One region of the Paenibacillus sp. Marseille-P2973 genome, then DNA from elsewhere that is predicted to be linked to it. Evidence: predicted binding sites of a transcription regulator. Region 1 holds the regulator's gene; the other holds the start of a gene.
What was found. The regulator Rex, encoded in region 1, represses fermentation and respiration genes when NADH is low (regulators of the CRP and FNR family bind a similar motif). The targets are predictions, from matches to a motif close to TTGTGAAATATTTCACAA.
Positions count from the first base shown of each region.

Region 2: the regulator Rex is predicted to act here: its motif matches at 4,655-4,672, upstream of pflB (formate C-acetyltransferase).

Region 1 is NZ_JAGQEH010000002.1:573,970-582,701, forward strand. Features, by position in the region: gene KB559_RS06200 (acetate/propionate family kinase) at 1-757, opposite strand, end outside; gene KB559_RS06205 (3-hydroxyacyl-CoA dehydrogenase family protein) at 754-1,626, opposite strand; gene KB559_RS06210 (AAA family ATPase) at 1,764-3,266, opposite strand; gene KB559_RS06215 (hypothetical protein) at 3,259-3,792, opposite strand; gene KB559_RS06220 (cell wall elongation regulator TseB-like domain-containing protein) at 4,280-4,765, opposite strand; gene KB559_RS06225 (amidohydrolase) at 4,827-6,128, opposite strand; gene KB559_RS06230 (redox-sensing transcriptional repressor Rex) at 6,106-6,768, opposite strand; gene dinG (ATP-dependent DNA helicase DinG) at 6,806-8,732, opposite strand, start outside.
Region 2 is NZ_JAGQEH010000001.1:79,889-87,874, forward strand. Features, by position in the region: gene KB559_RS00425 (ABC transporter substrate-binding protein) at 1-1,298, opposite strand, end outside; gene pflA (pyruvate formate-lyase-activating protein) at 1,505-2,248, opposite strand; gene pflB (formate C-acetyltransferase) at 2,313-4,583, opposite strand; gene adhE (bifunctional acetaldehyde-CoA/alcohol dehydrogenase) at 4,834-7,449, opposite strand; gene KB559_RS00445 (Crp/Fnr family transcriptional regulator) at 7,853-7,986, shown strand, end outside.

The DNA.
Region 1 (8,732 bases):
CAAAAGGAACAATCGCCGGATCCAGATCACCGCTTCTCGTACCCATGATCAACCCTTCCAGCGGGGTCATCCCCATGGAGGTGTCCACGGATACGCCGTCCATGACAGCGGTCAGGCTGGCACCATTACCGATATGACAAGTAATGATTTTCAAATCCTCAATCTTACGCTCTAAAAATTCCGCGGCTGTCTTGCTTACGTATTCATGCGAAGTGCCATGGAAACCATAACGGCGGACTTTATGTTTTTTGTACAGCACTTTCGGGATAGCATACAAATAAGCCTTCTCAGGCATCGTTTGATGAAACGCTGTATCGAATACGACGGTTTGCGGTACGTTCGGCAGGTTCGCTTCAGCCGCTTGAATCCCCATCATACAAGCCGGGTTATGAAGCGGAGCCAGGTCGAACAAACGGCGGATTTCGGATTTCGCTTCGCCGGTAATCAGCGCAGAACCTTTAAACGCTTCGCCGCCGTGAACAACGCGGTGTCCGACAGCATCGATTTCGTCGATCGAGGCAAGCACGCCGTGCTCTTTGTCGACCAGCTTCTCAAGCACCTTACGGATCGCCGTCGTATGCTCCAGAATGTCGCTAACTTCCGTAACCTCTTCCTTCCCTGTCGGCTTATGCGTCAGGATGGAGGAGTCCATGCCGATCCGCTCCACCAGGCCTTTGGCCAATACGGATTCGTCGGTCATATCATAAAGCTGATATTTAAGGGAAGAGCTTCCCGCGTTAATTACTAGAACTTTCATATCCGGTCACCATCCTTGTCGTATTTGAAAAATCCTTCGCCCGTCTTAACCCCGAGGGAGCCCGCGCGAACCATTTTCTTCAACACATAAGAAGGACGGTACTTCAGTTCCCCGAATTCGCGGAACATGCGTTCCAGAGCTGCCAGAACGGAATCCAGACCGAAACGGTCGGCCATCTCAAGAGGTCCGTATTGGAACTGGTACCCGATCCGCATAGCGTCGTCAATATCCTCGGCAGTAGCAACGCCCTCGCCCAGAACATGCAACGCTTCGTTGATCATCAGACAAATAATCCGGGACGTTACGAAGCCCGGCGATTCATATACCATGATTCCGTGTTTATCGACAACTTCATCCACAAATCGTTTCGTTTCTTCAAATGTGGATTCGGATGTTTTGAGCCCGCGGATAATTTCAACCAGATTAATTTTAGCAACGGGATAAATAAAGTGCATGCCGATCACGCGCTCCGGATACATTGTCGAACCGGCGATTTCGGTCAAACTAAGCGTCGATGTGTTGCTCGCCAGAATAATGTTGCTCGGGCAAACTTGGTCCAGCTGTTTGAATACCTCTTTCTTGGCATTCAAATCCTCCGAAATGGTCTCGATCACCATATCGCAGGTTCCGAGTTCGGCAAAATGAGTAACTTTATGAATTTTGTTCAAGATCAGCTTTTTCTCGGCCTTGGTAATCGCCCATTTCTCAAGCTGCTTGTCCAGACTCGTTTCTATCATGCTATACGCATGGTTTAATTTTTCGGTCGTTTCTTCAACGAGTAGCACATCGAGTCCTTTGGCTGCCAGCATTTCGCTGATCCCTTGGCCCATCGTGCCGCCACCAATGACACCTATTTTTTTGAAGTTCATGGTCCTCTCGCTCCATCCTTTCATGGTCTCTCCATAATATTGTACCCCTGATGTCGAATAATACATCATTTTATACCCAACATATAATAATATCTTAGCACGGCCGAAAAGTAAAAAAAAATAACCGGCATAAAGAATTATGCCGGTAAAGTTAAGCTGTCACGAAATTGACAACGGAATTGGTCTCCGGAGAGCCGTTCTTCTCTTAGAAGGATTTCCAAAGACTGATCGAACACAGCTGAATTGTCGACCAAAAGCTGTTTTGTCCGTGCTGCGAGGTCGTCCAGAATTTTGGAATTCTCGTTCATCAGCACTTCCTTGGTGACCATATCCATATGGATGATCCCGAGTGAAGTAAGGCCGGAAGTCATCATCGTCTGCACCAGGTTCAGCGCCTGCTCGAAATCATTGCTCGAGCCGGTGCTCCGGCCGCCGTAATAGATTTCTTCTGCCGCCGCTCCAGCGAGGGCGATCATGATCTGACCTTCAAGATACTGCTTCGTATACAGGTATTTCTCTTCCTGCGGATTATGTCTTACATAACCGAGTGCTCTGCCGCGAGGGCTAAGCGCTACCTGGTTCACGCTGCCCGGCGCCACGACTTCGGCCGCTACGGCATGTCCCAGTTCGTGAACCGCAACCCGGCGTTTTTCTTCTTCCGTCGATTGACGGTCCGTCTTCTCACCCATCATGACCTTATCGATCGCCATCGAAAGATGACGCTGGTCAATCACGCTACTCTCATCACGCATAGCGTAAATCGCCGCTTCATTCATGACGCTCTCGAGCTGGGCGCCGGAGAATCCGTACGATTCCTCGGCAACCTTCTCCAGATTGACGTCGGACGCAATTGGTTTGTTCTTAGCATGCAGCTCAAGGATGTGACGGCGTCCCTTCTTGTCGGGCAGATCGACCTGAATATGGCGGTCGAACCGGCCTGGACGCAGCAGAGCGCTGTCCAGCATCTCTTTACGGTTGGTTGCCGCAATCAGCAGGATACGCGGTGTTTCGGACGTATAAATACCGTCCATCTCGGTCAACAGCTGATTCAGCGTTTGATCATACTCGCGCTGTTGGCCGCCTTCCCGCTTGCCGCCGATCACATCGATTTCGTCGATAAAAATGACGGCGTTCTCTTTATTTTCCTTAGCCGCGCGAGTGCGCGCATCTTTGAACAAGTCTCGGATCCGGCTGGCGCCGACCCCTACATACATCTCTACGAATTCACTACCCGATGCCGCAACGAACACGGCATTTGTATACTGAGCCGCAGCCTTGGCCATCAAGGTTTTACCGGTTCCCGGAGGCCCCGTCAGCAAAATCCCTTTGATCGGCCGAATGCCGAATTTTTTGATTTCTTCATGCCGAACCATAAAATCAAGCGCTTCACGCAATTCCTGCTTGGCGCTGTCTTGCCCGCCGATTTCGTCGAAAGTCAAATTGGACGAGCCGATTTTTTTGCGTTTACGTTCCTGGGAAGCCGTGGCAACGATGCCGCCGCGCATCTTGACCGCCGCGAACAATGCCCCCAGCATAACTATGCCGACAAGCAGCGGAATGACATTATATCCGATAAAAGCGAGGAAAATGAACAGGACGGGTACAAACCCGGCCGCCAGCTCCAGCATCCACTTACGCATTCGGCCACACCCCCATATTCTGCGATACGCGAGGTAAAATAATAAATTTGCTCGCTTGTCCATCACTCAACGTAATATAGACGTTCCGATCGTCCATTTCAGCCTTGGCTGACAAGTTGCTGTCTTTTTCCCGCAATTTATCCAGAGTGTCGGTAATACCGGTATACTCTTTATTTTCCATCGCCTGCGCGATCGGGAACAACGCCTCTTCCCACAAATCGTTAAGCTCCTGAGATGCGTTATCTTGCACTTCCAGCTTCAACTCCCGATTTCCGATCCACTTGCGGCCGTCATTCTGAATTTGCTTCACCAGACTGCCAAAATCGGTTCCCGGTTCTAAATTAAGTTTCACCAGGGCCTGTTTCTGGGTAATATCTGTTTGAACGCTCTTCACACCCTCGTATTGATTCAATTTATTTTCAAACGGGCTCTCGACAGCCCATTGCTTATAGGCAAACCATCCTCCGAATAATAGAGTCGCGGAAACAGCCACGCTCGCGATAATTGGTCCAACGCGCAATTTCACGGCATAATCCCCCTTGATGTAATATTAAATTCATATATCAAATAATACATTCAAACCACATTAGTATATATATCAAACTTACAAATATGAGTATATCACATCGTATATACATTTTCGAATAAAGTTGTGAATATATTTAAAATTTTTATAAAAGTGCATGTTCAAAAAGTCAGGTTTGCAGGACCGAGGCGTATGCTTTCGAAGTGCGTTTTTGCAAAACGCTTTAGGTTGGATGAAGTTAGGGACTGAGTAGCGGAGCTAAACGTTTTCGTAGAAAACGACTTCGTAAGCATTTGCTCATGGGGTACGTGAGCAACGGAAGGCCCGGCTGAATTCAAGATTCGACGTCGAATCCGCTTCATGATCCCCTTCGTCTTGGAAAGATGACTTTTTGAACAACCTCTAAAAACAGCCTTGCACTGAAGCACGGACCGCTTGACAGGTCCATGAATTCAGCGCAAGGCTGTTATTATTTCTTATGCAACATTTACCGGTTCGGCAATGTAAATACCTCTTCCAATGCCTGGCCGTCGCTAAACCGGAAAAAACGGTAATAATGATGCGCCTTTTCCTTATAAAATAGCTGCCACACCAATTCATTGTTGTAGATACCCGGCATAAGCCGCACGACTTCAATACCGGGATATTGATCATGTATGATTGTACGGACTTGGCTTTCCGATACGCCCTCGGACAGCGGCTTTACTTCAGCCTGCCCGCCCTCCGGCAGCCAGACCATGATCTCTTGTCCGTCTGCATCCTTGCCTTCCACTACCCAGCATACTTTGTCCCAGACCGATTTCCACACTTTTTCGGCTTCGGTCAGTCCGGTTTCCTGTCTGGCCCGTTGAACGGCTTCATTCTCTCCTTGCCATATATCCTCGTGGACATACAGATAAAAGCGGTGAAGGCCAATGAGCACCAGCACCAAAATCACAATGGAGAGCAGGATCCATTTGGTTCTGTTCTTCAACCTACTCTTCCTTTCCCCGATGCCGGCTTATTCCGGTTTCTCTTTCATACCCTGCGGCATGTTATCGGCCTAACAGGCCCTCAAAGGCAGCCTGGGCTTCAAACCGGACCTTCTCCTCGTCAAGTGTCAGACAAGCTCCGTGCTTAACTACCTGCTTACCGTTCACCCAAACATGCTCGACATCCTTCGAACCCGCCGAGTAAACGGCATGGGAAATATAATCCGTCCGTGGCAAGAAATGGGCTTGCTCTGTATTCAGCGCGATGAAGTCCGCCTTCATGCCCGCGGCCAGCCTGCCCGTGTCTTGAAGGAAGAGCGATTTCGCACCGTATTCCGTACCCATTCTGAGCGCTTCCGCGGCCGGAACCGCGGTCGGGTCGCCCGAGACTCCTTTGTGAATAAGAGCTGCCAGGCGGATTTCCTCGAACATATCTAGGTTATTATTGCTTGCTGGTCCGTCTGTGCCCAATGATACGGTTACGCCCGCTTTAAGCAGGTCCGGTACGCGGGCAACTCCACTTGCCAGTTTGAGATTGCTGCCCGGGTTATGGGAAACGGCCACATTGTGCGCCGCCAAAATTTCGATCTCCTCATCCGTCAAATGCACAGCATGTGCCAAAAGTGCCGGACGGCTGAACAATCCCAGGTTTAACAAATGCTGAACCGGACGCAATCCGTAATCCGCTACGTTCTGCTCGACCTCGGCCCGTGTTTCCGACATATGCGTATGCAGCGGCAGATTCAGGTCATGTGCCGCCTGAACGATCTTCTCGATATAATCCGGCGGACAGGTATAAGGCGAGTGCGGCGACATCATCGTCGTAATCCGCCCGTCCGCTTTACCATGCCAATTACGGGCAAAAGCCACCGCCTCATCCAGCTTATGCTGCTGAACGTCAGGCGGGCATAGCCCGATGACTCCGCGCGTCAGTACCGCCCGGATCCCCGATTGCTCGACAACGGAAGCCACTTGGTCCATGTGATCGTACATATCCAGGAAGGTCGTTGTTCCGCCTTTCAGCATTTCCAGAACGGACAATGCTGTGCCGCGGTAGACATCCTCCCCGGTAAATTTAGCTTCCATCGGCCACATTTTTTCCTGCAGCCAGGTTTGAAGCACCATGTCATCCCCATAACCGCGAAGCAAAGACATGGCGGCATGACCATGGGTATTGACGAGTCCCGGCAAGAAGAGCAGGCCTTTACCGTCGAAGGTTTCGGCGCCCTCCACGCCTTCTTCCGGGCGCTGTTCGCCTATATAAGTAATCGTGCTGCCTTCTACCAGCATATATCCGCGAATGACCGGCTTCTCCCGGTCCGGCACGGCGAAGGTTCCGTCTTTAATCAACCATTTCCGATTCATGTTCCGAATGTTCCTTTCCTCCGTTCAAATAATAAGCAAGACTCATCAAGTCGGTTGTGAAATCGGCCGCATGCACCCGCACCTCAGAAGGCACCTTAAGGATCGTGGGCGCAAAATTCAAGATAGCCCCAATTCCAGCGGCCACAAGCTGGTCGGCTACTCGCTGGGCTTCCGGTGCGGGAACCGTAATAATTCCGATCCGGATCTGATTGCCTCTTACCGTATCCACCAGATCTTCGATCGGTTGAATCGTGATATTGTTGATCTGGGTACCGATTTTACCAGGGGATGCGTCGAATACGGCGACGATTTTCATATTGTCCTTCAAATAAGCGTTGTAATTCGACAATGCTTGTCCGAGATTACCGGCTCCGATCAAAGCCACGTTGATCTGCTGGTCCAAGTTCAGAATCTGGCGGATTTTCTCGATCAGATAGGAGACGTCATATCCGATCCCCTTCCGGCCAAAGTCGCCGAAATAAGCTAGGTCCTTACGGATTTGCGCCGGATTGAGATCCAGCTTTTGTCCAAGCTCCTGAGAAGAAACCGTCGGGACCTCCCGGCGGCTCAGTTCATTAAGAAAACGTAAATACACCGGCAATCTGCGTACTACGGCGTCAGAAATTTTTTCCGATTTCATTTGGTTATCCCCCTAATAGGCGCGATTTGAAGAACGTTTATTGTTCCTCTGCGTTCAGCCATTCCGAAATTCGCGGAACCATCTGCCCGAGCGGCATATGCTCCATTTTCGGTCCGGGCAAAGAATATAAAAAGTATTTCCCGTAGTAAGATTCCAAGATGCGTGTATCGTAAACAACCACGATCCCGCGGTCCTGCGAAGACCGGACCAGACGTCCGAAGCCCTGCTTGAACCGAATGACGGCTTGCGGAACGGACAGCTTCATGAACGGGTTCTTCTTCTGCTGCTGCAGCCGTTCGCTCTTTGCCTCCACAAGCGGGTGGTTGGGCGGCTGAAAAGGCAGACGGACGATAGCGAGACTCGTCAAAGCTTCCCCCGGAATGTCCACGCCTTCCCAGAAGCTGCTCGTTCCGAGCAGCACCGAAGCATGTTGTCCCTGGAAGCGACGGGTCAGCTTGGTCCGGCTTCCGCTATCCATTCCCTGCCCGATCACGGTAATTCCTTGTCCGGCCAGCTGCTCCTTCAAAGGATCATATACCTGCCTCAGCATCCGGTACGATGTAAACAGGACCATCATACGGCCCTTCGTTACCACCGCTGTGTCGGCAAGGGACTGAACCAGAGTAGCCACGAAATGATCGTCGCCTACACTTCCCTTTACGCTTGGAAAGTCCCGCGGAATGACCAGCAGCGCCTGTTCCCGGTAATTGAACGGGGAAGGCAGCATCGAAGTAATCAGTCTGTCCTCCGCCGCGGCTTCGGTTAATCCAAGCTGATCTATCATATACTGGAACGATTTGTCGACCGACAACGTAGCCGAGGTCATGACTACACTTTTCTTTTTGTCGAAGAAATAACCCTTCAATTGCGCGCTCACGTCGATCGGAACCGCGAAAATTTGCAGGGACCGGCTACGGTAATTACCGTTTCCTTCTATCCAGTATACCGTATTCTCGTCCTCCAGCTTAATAAAAAATCGCAGCGCGTCGCGTTCGGTTCCGAGATCCTTCAAGAGTCCGCTAATATCGGTGATCAGGCTCTCATAGCCGTAATCATGGTCGTCTTCCTTAAGCTCGTTGATCATCCGCTCGCCTTTGCGGAGAACGTCGCCCATAGCCACAAAAATTTGATTCTCCAGCGCGGTAAGCGTATCCCACGCCTTCGGTTTCTTTTGCGGCAGCAAGCGCAGCACAAACTGTCCAGGATCCCCTGGCGCTGCATCGCTGCGTTCAGGCATCAGCGTAAACATCAGCTCGGCCAGCCGATCCCAGTTCTCCTTCACATCCACAAGGGTCGGGTACAATCCGTCAATAACCGAACACCATTCCGCAGATTTCTCACTTCCCGATTGCTGCAGCATACTGCGCAGATTCGGGAATTGTCCGGTTTTACTATCCTTAAACAGCCGGGTGAGCGTATGGACAACGGTAAAATACTTCATTTGAAGTCCCAAATGCTTGCCTGCCACTTCTTCCAAATGATGCGCTTCGTCAATTACCAGACGTTCGTATCCAGGCAGCAGCTGGTGGCCGGCTTGAATATCGGTGAACAGCTTGGAATGGTTCGTAATGACCACATCGGCAACACCCGCTTCATGCTTGGCCTTGTGATAGTAACATTTGCGGAACCACGGGCAAGAGCGGCCAAGGCACGAGTCCGATTCACTCGCCACCGTTTCCCAAAAATCTCCACCGCGGTTTCCAAGGTTCAGCTCCTCGTCGTCGCCCGTCTCCGTATGGGCCAGCCATACGATCATCTGGGCGGCCGTCATCACCTCTTCTTTAGGTGTCGCAAAGTCTCTTCTATTAATTTTATGTTCAAATTTGCGCAAACACAAATAATGCTGTCTTCCCTTGAATACAGCTGCGCTGAACGGAAAAGGCACGACCTCCGTCAACAGGGGCACATCCCTTTCCCTCAGCTGCTCCTGGAGGTTGATCGTATGCGTGCTGACCATTACCTTC
Region 2 (7,986 bases), on a different contig from region 1:
ATTTGTTGGATACCCATGCTAAGCGCCGTATTCACTTCCGCTTGTACAAGGGCGTCGAACGCTGGGAACGAAGTTCCGATTTCGCTGACAGCCTTGAAGATATCTTGCATGAGCGGGTCATCGGACGTAGTTTTCATTTGCTCCAGATCCATCTTCATGGCAGGGAGCACACCGTCTTCTTTCAGACCGCGAAGCTGCATTTCGTCTGTCCACATGTTCTTGATGAATTCTTTAACCGCTTGCATTTTACGAGGATCTTCAGCAACTGCACTGGAGAAGCCGTAACCGTTGTTAGCGTCCTGCATAACTACAACCGGATCGCCTGCATTTACAGGAGGCATATTGAAGTATCCGATTTTGCCAACCATGTCGCCGGCTTGTTCAGCGTCTCTGAACACCGAGTTAGCCCACGAACCGTCCATCATCATGATCGCTTCGCCAGTAACGATTTGGTTTCTCATGTCGGCGTATTCAAAGCCGAGTTCGCCTTTTTTGTAGTAGCCTTTGTCAACCCATTCCTTATGCTTAGCTACGGCTTTAACCACGTTTTCATCCGTCCACTTGGTTTCGCCTGATTTGAAGCCATAAGTGATTTCAGGTCCGGCATAGTAAGACCACAGATTGTTTGTTGTCATCAATGGGATCCAAGCATCCTTCGAAGATTGAGCGAAAGGAATTTTGCCGTCTGCTTTGATCGTTTCGGCAAGCTTATCCAATTCATCCAGTGTCGCAGGCACTTTCAGACCTTTTTGTTCAAAGTACTCTTTATTGTAGAAGAAACCTTCGATGGATCCCCCGATCGGAAGACCGTAAATCTTTCCGTCAAGAGTAAATGGTGCCAGTGTAGTAAATTTGTCTTTGAGGCCCAGCTCATCCAAAATCGGAGTAATGTCGAGCATCAAACCTTCTTTGGCATACAGCGCTGCATCCGGGCTGCCGAATACGTCGAATACTTCCGGCGGTTTCCCTGCTGCCATCTCGCCTCTCAGCTTCTCTTTCCGGTTGACTTCGGAATCAACGGCATCAAGCTTGATCGTCAAGCCTGGTACTGCGTCTTGGGTCTGTTTAACCACATCTTCGAGCAATGCAAGACGGAATTTCTTGGACTCCCCTACTTGTGTGTGGCGAATGGTGATTTCGAACGGCGAATCATCCACCTTTGCCGCTTCACCATTGTTTGTCGATTTTTGACCTTCGTTTGCGGGTGTATTTTTTCCGTTATCGGATTTGCCGCACCCAGCGAGCATTGCGGACGCTACGAAAATCAGCGTCATTAGCAGCATCAAACTTTTCTTCATATTTCTAAGACCCTCCTCAAGAGCAGTTTGTGTTACACCTTTATTATAGAAAGCGCCTCCAATTCTGATAAGGAGGACATTTTTCTTTTCAGGGGATAATATCATCTAATCGACAAAAAGAAAGCGGTTAAACCTGACATGTATTGTCGAGTTTAACCGCTTTTTCTTATTTAGTAAATAATAATGTCATATTAGTTGACACAAAATTATTTCATGGATGTCTCTGCCTGCTGCATTCCTTCTTCAATCAAGCGATTTGCACGCTCGATTTCCTCCTCCGTTGGCGAAGGTACGCCCTCTAACGGATAGTCCCAACCTAATTCTTGCCACTTGAATACACCCATCTGATGATACGGAAGAATTTCGAATTTCTCTACACCGTGTAAACCACCGATAAAGCGCCCTAGGTTTAGCAAATCCTGCTCATCGTCATGAATGCCAGGAACAAAGACATGCCGAATCCACATATTTCGTCCGTGTTCTGACAACCATTCGGCCATTTTCAGCATCCGGTCGTTCGGTTTACCCGTCAGCTTGATGTGCTTCTCATTATCGATATGCTTCAGATCGAGCAGGACAAGGTCTGTTACGTCCAGGAGATCACGAATTTTGTCGCCCTCGTTGTATCCGTTCGTATCCAGCGTAGTATGCAGATTCCAGCGTTTCTTCACTTCGCGGAACAATTCGGTTACAAACGGAGCTTGCAGCGTCGCTTCCCCGCCGGATACCGTCAACCCGCCGCCTGAGGAACGGTAGTAGGTGAGGTATGGCTCAATTTCAGCCAATACCTCCTCTACTGTCATTTCTTTACCTTCCGTCAGGCTCCAGGTATCCGGGTTATGGCAATACTGGCATTTCAACAGGCAGCCCTGCATAAAGAGTACGAAACGAATACCCGGGCCATCGACCGTTCCGAAAGTTTCCAATGAATGTATGCGACCTTTAAGCATTTTTCGTCACCCTTTCTGATTGCACTGCCTTAACAAATGTTGTGATTTCTGTACCCGTTTCTATTTACATCGAACCGTGGAAAGTCCGGTTAATTACATCGAGCTGTTGCTCACGGGTCAATTTAATGAAGTTTACCGCATATCCCGAAACACGGATCGTCAATTGCGGATAGTTCTCCGGATGTTCCATAGCATCCATCAACTGTTCGCGGTCAAACACGTTGACGTTCAAGTGATGGGCTTTGCTGCCGAAATATCCGTCCATCATCGATACGAGATTCGATTTGCGGATCTCAGCTTCTTTGCCGAGTGCCTTAGGCACGATCGAGAAGGTGTTCGAGATCCCGTCCAAGCTGTGTTCATACGGCAGTTTGGCAACGGAACTGAGCGAAGCAAGCGCACCCTTCTTGTCGCGTCCGTGCATTGGGTTAGCACCAGGAGCAAACGGTTCGCCCGCTTTACGGCCATCCGGTGTTGTTCCTGTTTTCTTACCATATACAACGTTCGAGGTAATCGTCAATACCGATTGTGTCGGCATCGCATTACGATAAGTTTTGTGTTTGCGGATCATGCTCATGAACGATTCAACAAGACCCACGGCAATTTGGTCGACTTTATCGTCGTTGTTACCGTAGCAAGGGAATTCGCCTTCGATTTCAAAATCAACGGCAATGCCTTGTTCGTTGCGGATCGGTTTAACTTTAGCATATTTGATCGCGCTCAGCGAGTCGGCCGCTACGGACAAACCGGCGATCCCGCAAGCCATCGTACGGAGAATGTCGCGGTCATGCAGCGCCATTTCGATCCGTTCGTAGCAATATTTATCGTGCATGTAGTGAATTACATTCAGTGTGTTCACATACAGTTTGGCAAGCCATTCCATCATCGGTTTGAACCGTTTCATAACTTCATCGTAATTCAAGTACTCGGAAGTGATGGCCGGGAATTCAGGGCCGACTTGTGCGCCGGATTTCTCATCTTTACCGCCGTTAATCGCGTACAACAGTGCTTTCGCCAGGTTAGCGCGTGCTCCGAAGAACTGCATTTGCTTACCGATTTCCATAGCGGATACGCAACAGGCGATACCATAGTCATCACCATAGATAGGACGCATCAGATCGTCATTTTCGTATTGAATCGAGCTGGTTTCAATAGATACCTTAGCGCAATATTTCTTGAAGCCTTCAGGCAATTGTTCGGACCAGAGTACTGTCAAGTTTGGTTCTGGAGCAGGGCCCAGGTTGTAAAGAGTGTGCAGGAAACGGAAGCTGTTCTTCGTTACTCTAGTTACGCCGTTTACCGACATGCCGCCGATCGATTCCGTAACCCATGTTGGGTCGCCGCTGAACAGATCATTGTAATCCGGAGTACGCAGGAATTTGACGATCCGCAGTTTCATTACGAAATGGTCAACCAATTCTTGTGCTGTTTCTTCAGTCAAAGTTCCTTCAGCCAAATCGCGCTCGATGTATGCGTCAAGGAAAGAAGATACGCGGCCAAGCGACATTGCCGCCCCGTCTTGTTCTTTGACTGCTGCAAGATAACCGAAGTAGAGCCATTGGAAAGCTTCTTTCGCATTTTCGGCCGGTCTCGAAATATCGAAGCCGTACATTTCACCCAGTTGTTTCAATTCGCCCAGTGCGCGAACTTGCTCGGACAGTTCTTCGCGAAGACGAATTACGTCTTCGTCAATTACGTCAACTTCCAGGCTCTTCAGTTCGTTATTTTTTTGCTTGATCAGGAAATCCACACCGTAAAGCGCTACGCGGCGATAGTCGCCGATAATACGGCCGCGGCCATATGCATCTGGGAGGCCAGTAATAATGCCGGCTTTACGAGCAGCTCTCATATCGGATGTATAGGCATCAAATACGCCTTGGTTATGAGTTTTGCGAATCGTTGTAAACATATCTACGATCTCGCCCGGCAAGTCGAATCCATAAGCCTTGCAGGCGTTAATTACCATATTTATACCGCCAAAAGGATGAATCGTACGTTGGAAAGGAGCTTCCCCTTGTACACCTACGATTTGTTCCTTCGTTTTGTCCAAGTAACCGGGAGCATGGGATGTGATCGTGGAAGGCTTGTTGACTTCAACGTCAAGTACGCCTCCGGCTTCTCTTTCTTTCTTGGTCAAATCGGAAATAATGTCCCATAATGCTTTGGTATTATCCGTTGCACCCTTCAAGAAAGATTCGTCGCCTTCATAAGCCAGGATGTTGGTCTCGATGAAATCGCGGGTGTTCACTTCTCTCATCCATTTCCCTTTTTTAAAACCTCTCCAAGCTGTTTCAACTTCTTGTTTTTGTTGTACTTCTCTCTCAATCACCGACATCTGTAATCCCTCCATATAGTTTAGAAGTACGCGGTTTGAAGGATATATCCGCGTCTCATGATCCCTAAAATTTGTGATAATTTTCACAACTCTGACACTGATAAGTTCTTAGCTTTTAAAACCTCATCCGCTGTACTTACCACCGTACCGGGGATCATTTATATCATTATCTTATATCAATACCCCATCAAAGATTGTGACAAATATCACTTTTGAAGTGATATTTGTCACGTTAGCCTTACATGTTCACTTATTCTTCAAATCTTCCATAGAAAGCGTCACGATAAACTTCAGCAAGCTCTGTCACAAGCGGGAGCTTCGGATTCGCAGTTGTACATTGGTCTTCGAAAGCACGATCCGCCAAGTAATCTACACGCGATTCGAAATCTTTCGCATCGAAGCCGAGTTCTTGGAATGTTTCCGGAATGCCGAGCTTCTTATTCAGATCACGGATGGCGTTGATTAAGCTCTTCACGCCCTCTTCCGTCGTGCGGGCAGGCAATCCCAGGATGCGTGCGATTTCCGCATAGCGTTCGTCAGCTACGAAGTGAGTGTATTTCGGCCATGCTGCGAATTTCGTAGGTTTCTTCGCATTGTAACGGATTACGTGTGGCATCAGAATCGCATTCGTACGGCCATGCGCGGTGTGATACTGTCCGCCCCATTTATGCGCCAAGCTGTGGTTGATGCCCAGGAATGCGTTCGCGAAGGCCATACCGGCCAAAGTCGATGCGTTGTGCATTTTCTCGCGGGCCAGTTTGTCGCCGGTCAGCGCCGATTTCTCCAAGTATTGGAACACCAGCTGGATAGCTTTGATTGCAAGGCCATCCGTGTAGTCGCTCGCCATTACCGAAACATAAGCCTCGATAGCATGAGTCAGTACGTCCATACCTGTATCGGCTACAGCTACTTTAGGTAAGCTGTATACGAACTCAGGGTCAATAATGGCTACGTCCGGAGTCAGCTCGTAATCAGCCAAAGGATATTTCGTGTTGCCGTTGATTTTATCCGTAATTACCGCGAACGAGGTCACTTCCGAACCTGTACCCGAAGTGGTCGGAATCGCAACAAACTTCGCTTTACGTCCCAGGCGCGGGTATTTGTAGATCCGTTTGCGGATATCCATGAATTTTTGTTTCAGGTTGTTAAAGTCGGTATCCGGATATTCGTAGAACAGCCACATGCCTTTCGCGGCATCCATTGGCGAACCGCCGCCGAGTGCGATAATGCAGTCCGGTTGGAATTTAGCCATCAGCTCAGTACCGCGCTCTACCGTTGTAGTCGATGGATCCGGCTCAACATCCGAGAACACTTCGATCGCTACCGGAGTTTGGCGTTGACGGAGATAGTGCTCCACTCTTTCCACATATCCCAGTTTAACCATCATTGGGTCGGTTACAATCAGTACGCGGGTAATATCCGGCATTTTGGCAAGGTATTGCGTCGAGTTTTTCTCGAAATAGATTTTGTCAGGCACTTTGAACCATTGCATATTCACGGTACGACGATTCACCCTTTTCACGTTGATCAGATTGACAGCCGTTACGTTCGACGAAGTCGAGTTACGTCCATAAGATCCGCAGCCCAGCGTCAGCGAAGGCAGGTTCGTATTGTAGATGTCGCCGATCCCGCCTTGCGAAGAAGGTTGGTTGACGAGAATCCGGCAAGTAGGCATCCGATCCGAATAATTTTGAATAATTTCTTCATTATTACTATGAATTACCGAAGAGTGCCCCATACCTCCGAATTGAACCACTTCAAGCGCGCGTTCGATGCCTTGTTCGGCTGTTTTAACTTTGTAGCAAGCCAGAACCGGGCTCAATTTCTCAGCGGACAACGGGAATTTTGGACCTACGCCTTCGATTTCGGCAACCAGAATCTTCGTTCCGGCCGGTACATCGATACCGCACATTTGAGCGATCTTTACGGCAGGTTGGCCGACGATGTTCGGGTTCACTGCGCATTTGTCTGCAATAATGGCTCCGGCTGTCAGTTTAGCCGCTTCATCTTTGTTGACGAAGTAACAGCCGTTTGCAATCATCTTCTTCTTCACTTGATCGAACACCGGCTCTTCGATGATTACCGCTTGCTCGGATGCGCAAATCATGCCGTTGTCGAACGTTTTCGAAAGGATCAGGTCATTGACCGCTTGATCCAGATCCGCGCTCTTTTCAATGAAGCAAGGCACGTTACCAGGACCTACGCCGAGTGCCGGTTTGCCGCAGCTGTATGCCGCTTTAACCATCGCCGATCCGCCGGTTGCCAGGATACAAGCAACGTCAGGATGGTTCATCAGGCTGTTCGTACGATCCATGGAAGGATTCTCGATCCATTGAATGCAATCTGCTGGCGCTCCGTGCTTAACGGCAGCTTCGAGCAGGATTTTCGCGGCTTCCGCGCTGCACTTTTGAGCGGATGGGTGGAAACCGAAGATGATAGGGTTACGAGTTTTGATAGCAATGAGAGCTTTGAAAATGGTAGTCGATGTAGGGTTGGTTACAGGAGTGATCCCCATGATGATGCCAACCGGTTCTGCGATTTTTTGGAAATTGTCATAAGGGTTATCTTCAATTACGCCAACCGTTTTGTTGTTCTTGATGCTGTGGTAAATATACTCGGTCGCAAACATGTTCTTAATGATCTTGTCTTCGTACACACCGCGTCCGGTTTCTTCAACCGCCATCTTCGCCAGATACATATGTCTGTCAAGTCCGGCCAGCGCCATAGCCTGCACAATTTTATCAATTTGCTCTTGATCCATGCCCATAAAAGCTTCGGATGCTTTCTTACCTTTGTCGATCAAGGTTTGAATGTAATCTTGTGCAGTCAGCTCGGCTTTTGTCGTAACTTCGTTCTTAACGGCCATTTCTCTCATCCTCCTAAGTTGGGTAATGGACAACCCTTTTCTTTCTAGTGAATTATTTCACGTTCGGGTCCATCCTTGTGAAGCTTTGCGCTTCTCTTATGGTCTTAGCATAGCACAGCTGGTTTGATTTGTATAGTGAATTTTTTCACGTACTTTAAAATAATGAAATTTTTCATTGTTCTTTGATTGTTTTTTCAGTTCAAATTTGCATTCCAGCCTTTCTAGGCCTATATTCCCAACCTATTTAGTGAGCAATATTACACTCGGTAAAAAAGTGAAATTAGTCACAATGTTGAAATTTCGACACTTTTTCAGGCTTTACAGTCCCCTCAAACCTCTAAAAACGTTATATAATTAATTTAAAATTTTCAGAAAAATTTGGAACACAAAGGGGAAATCAATGATGAGTGAAATCGTGAGCGCTACGCTGCCCCGCGGCAATACGAGCTGTTTTACAGAGCAAAACTTCAACCGTCTTCTTGTCACTATGAAAGAAAAAGCATATCCCGAAGGAACGCATTTGTTCTGGGAAGGCGA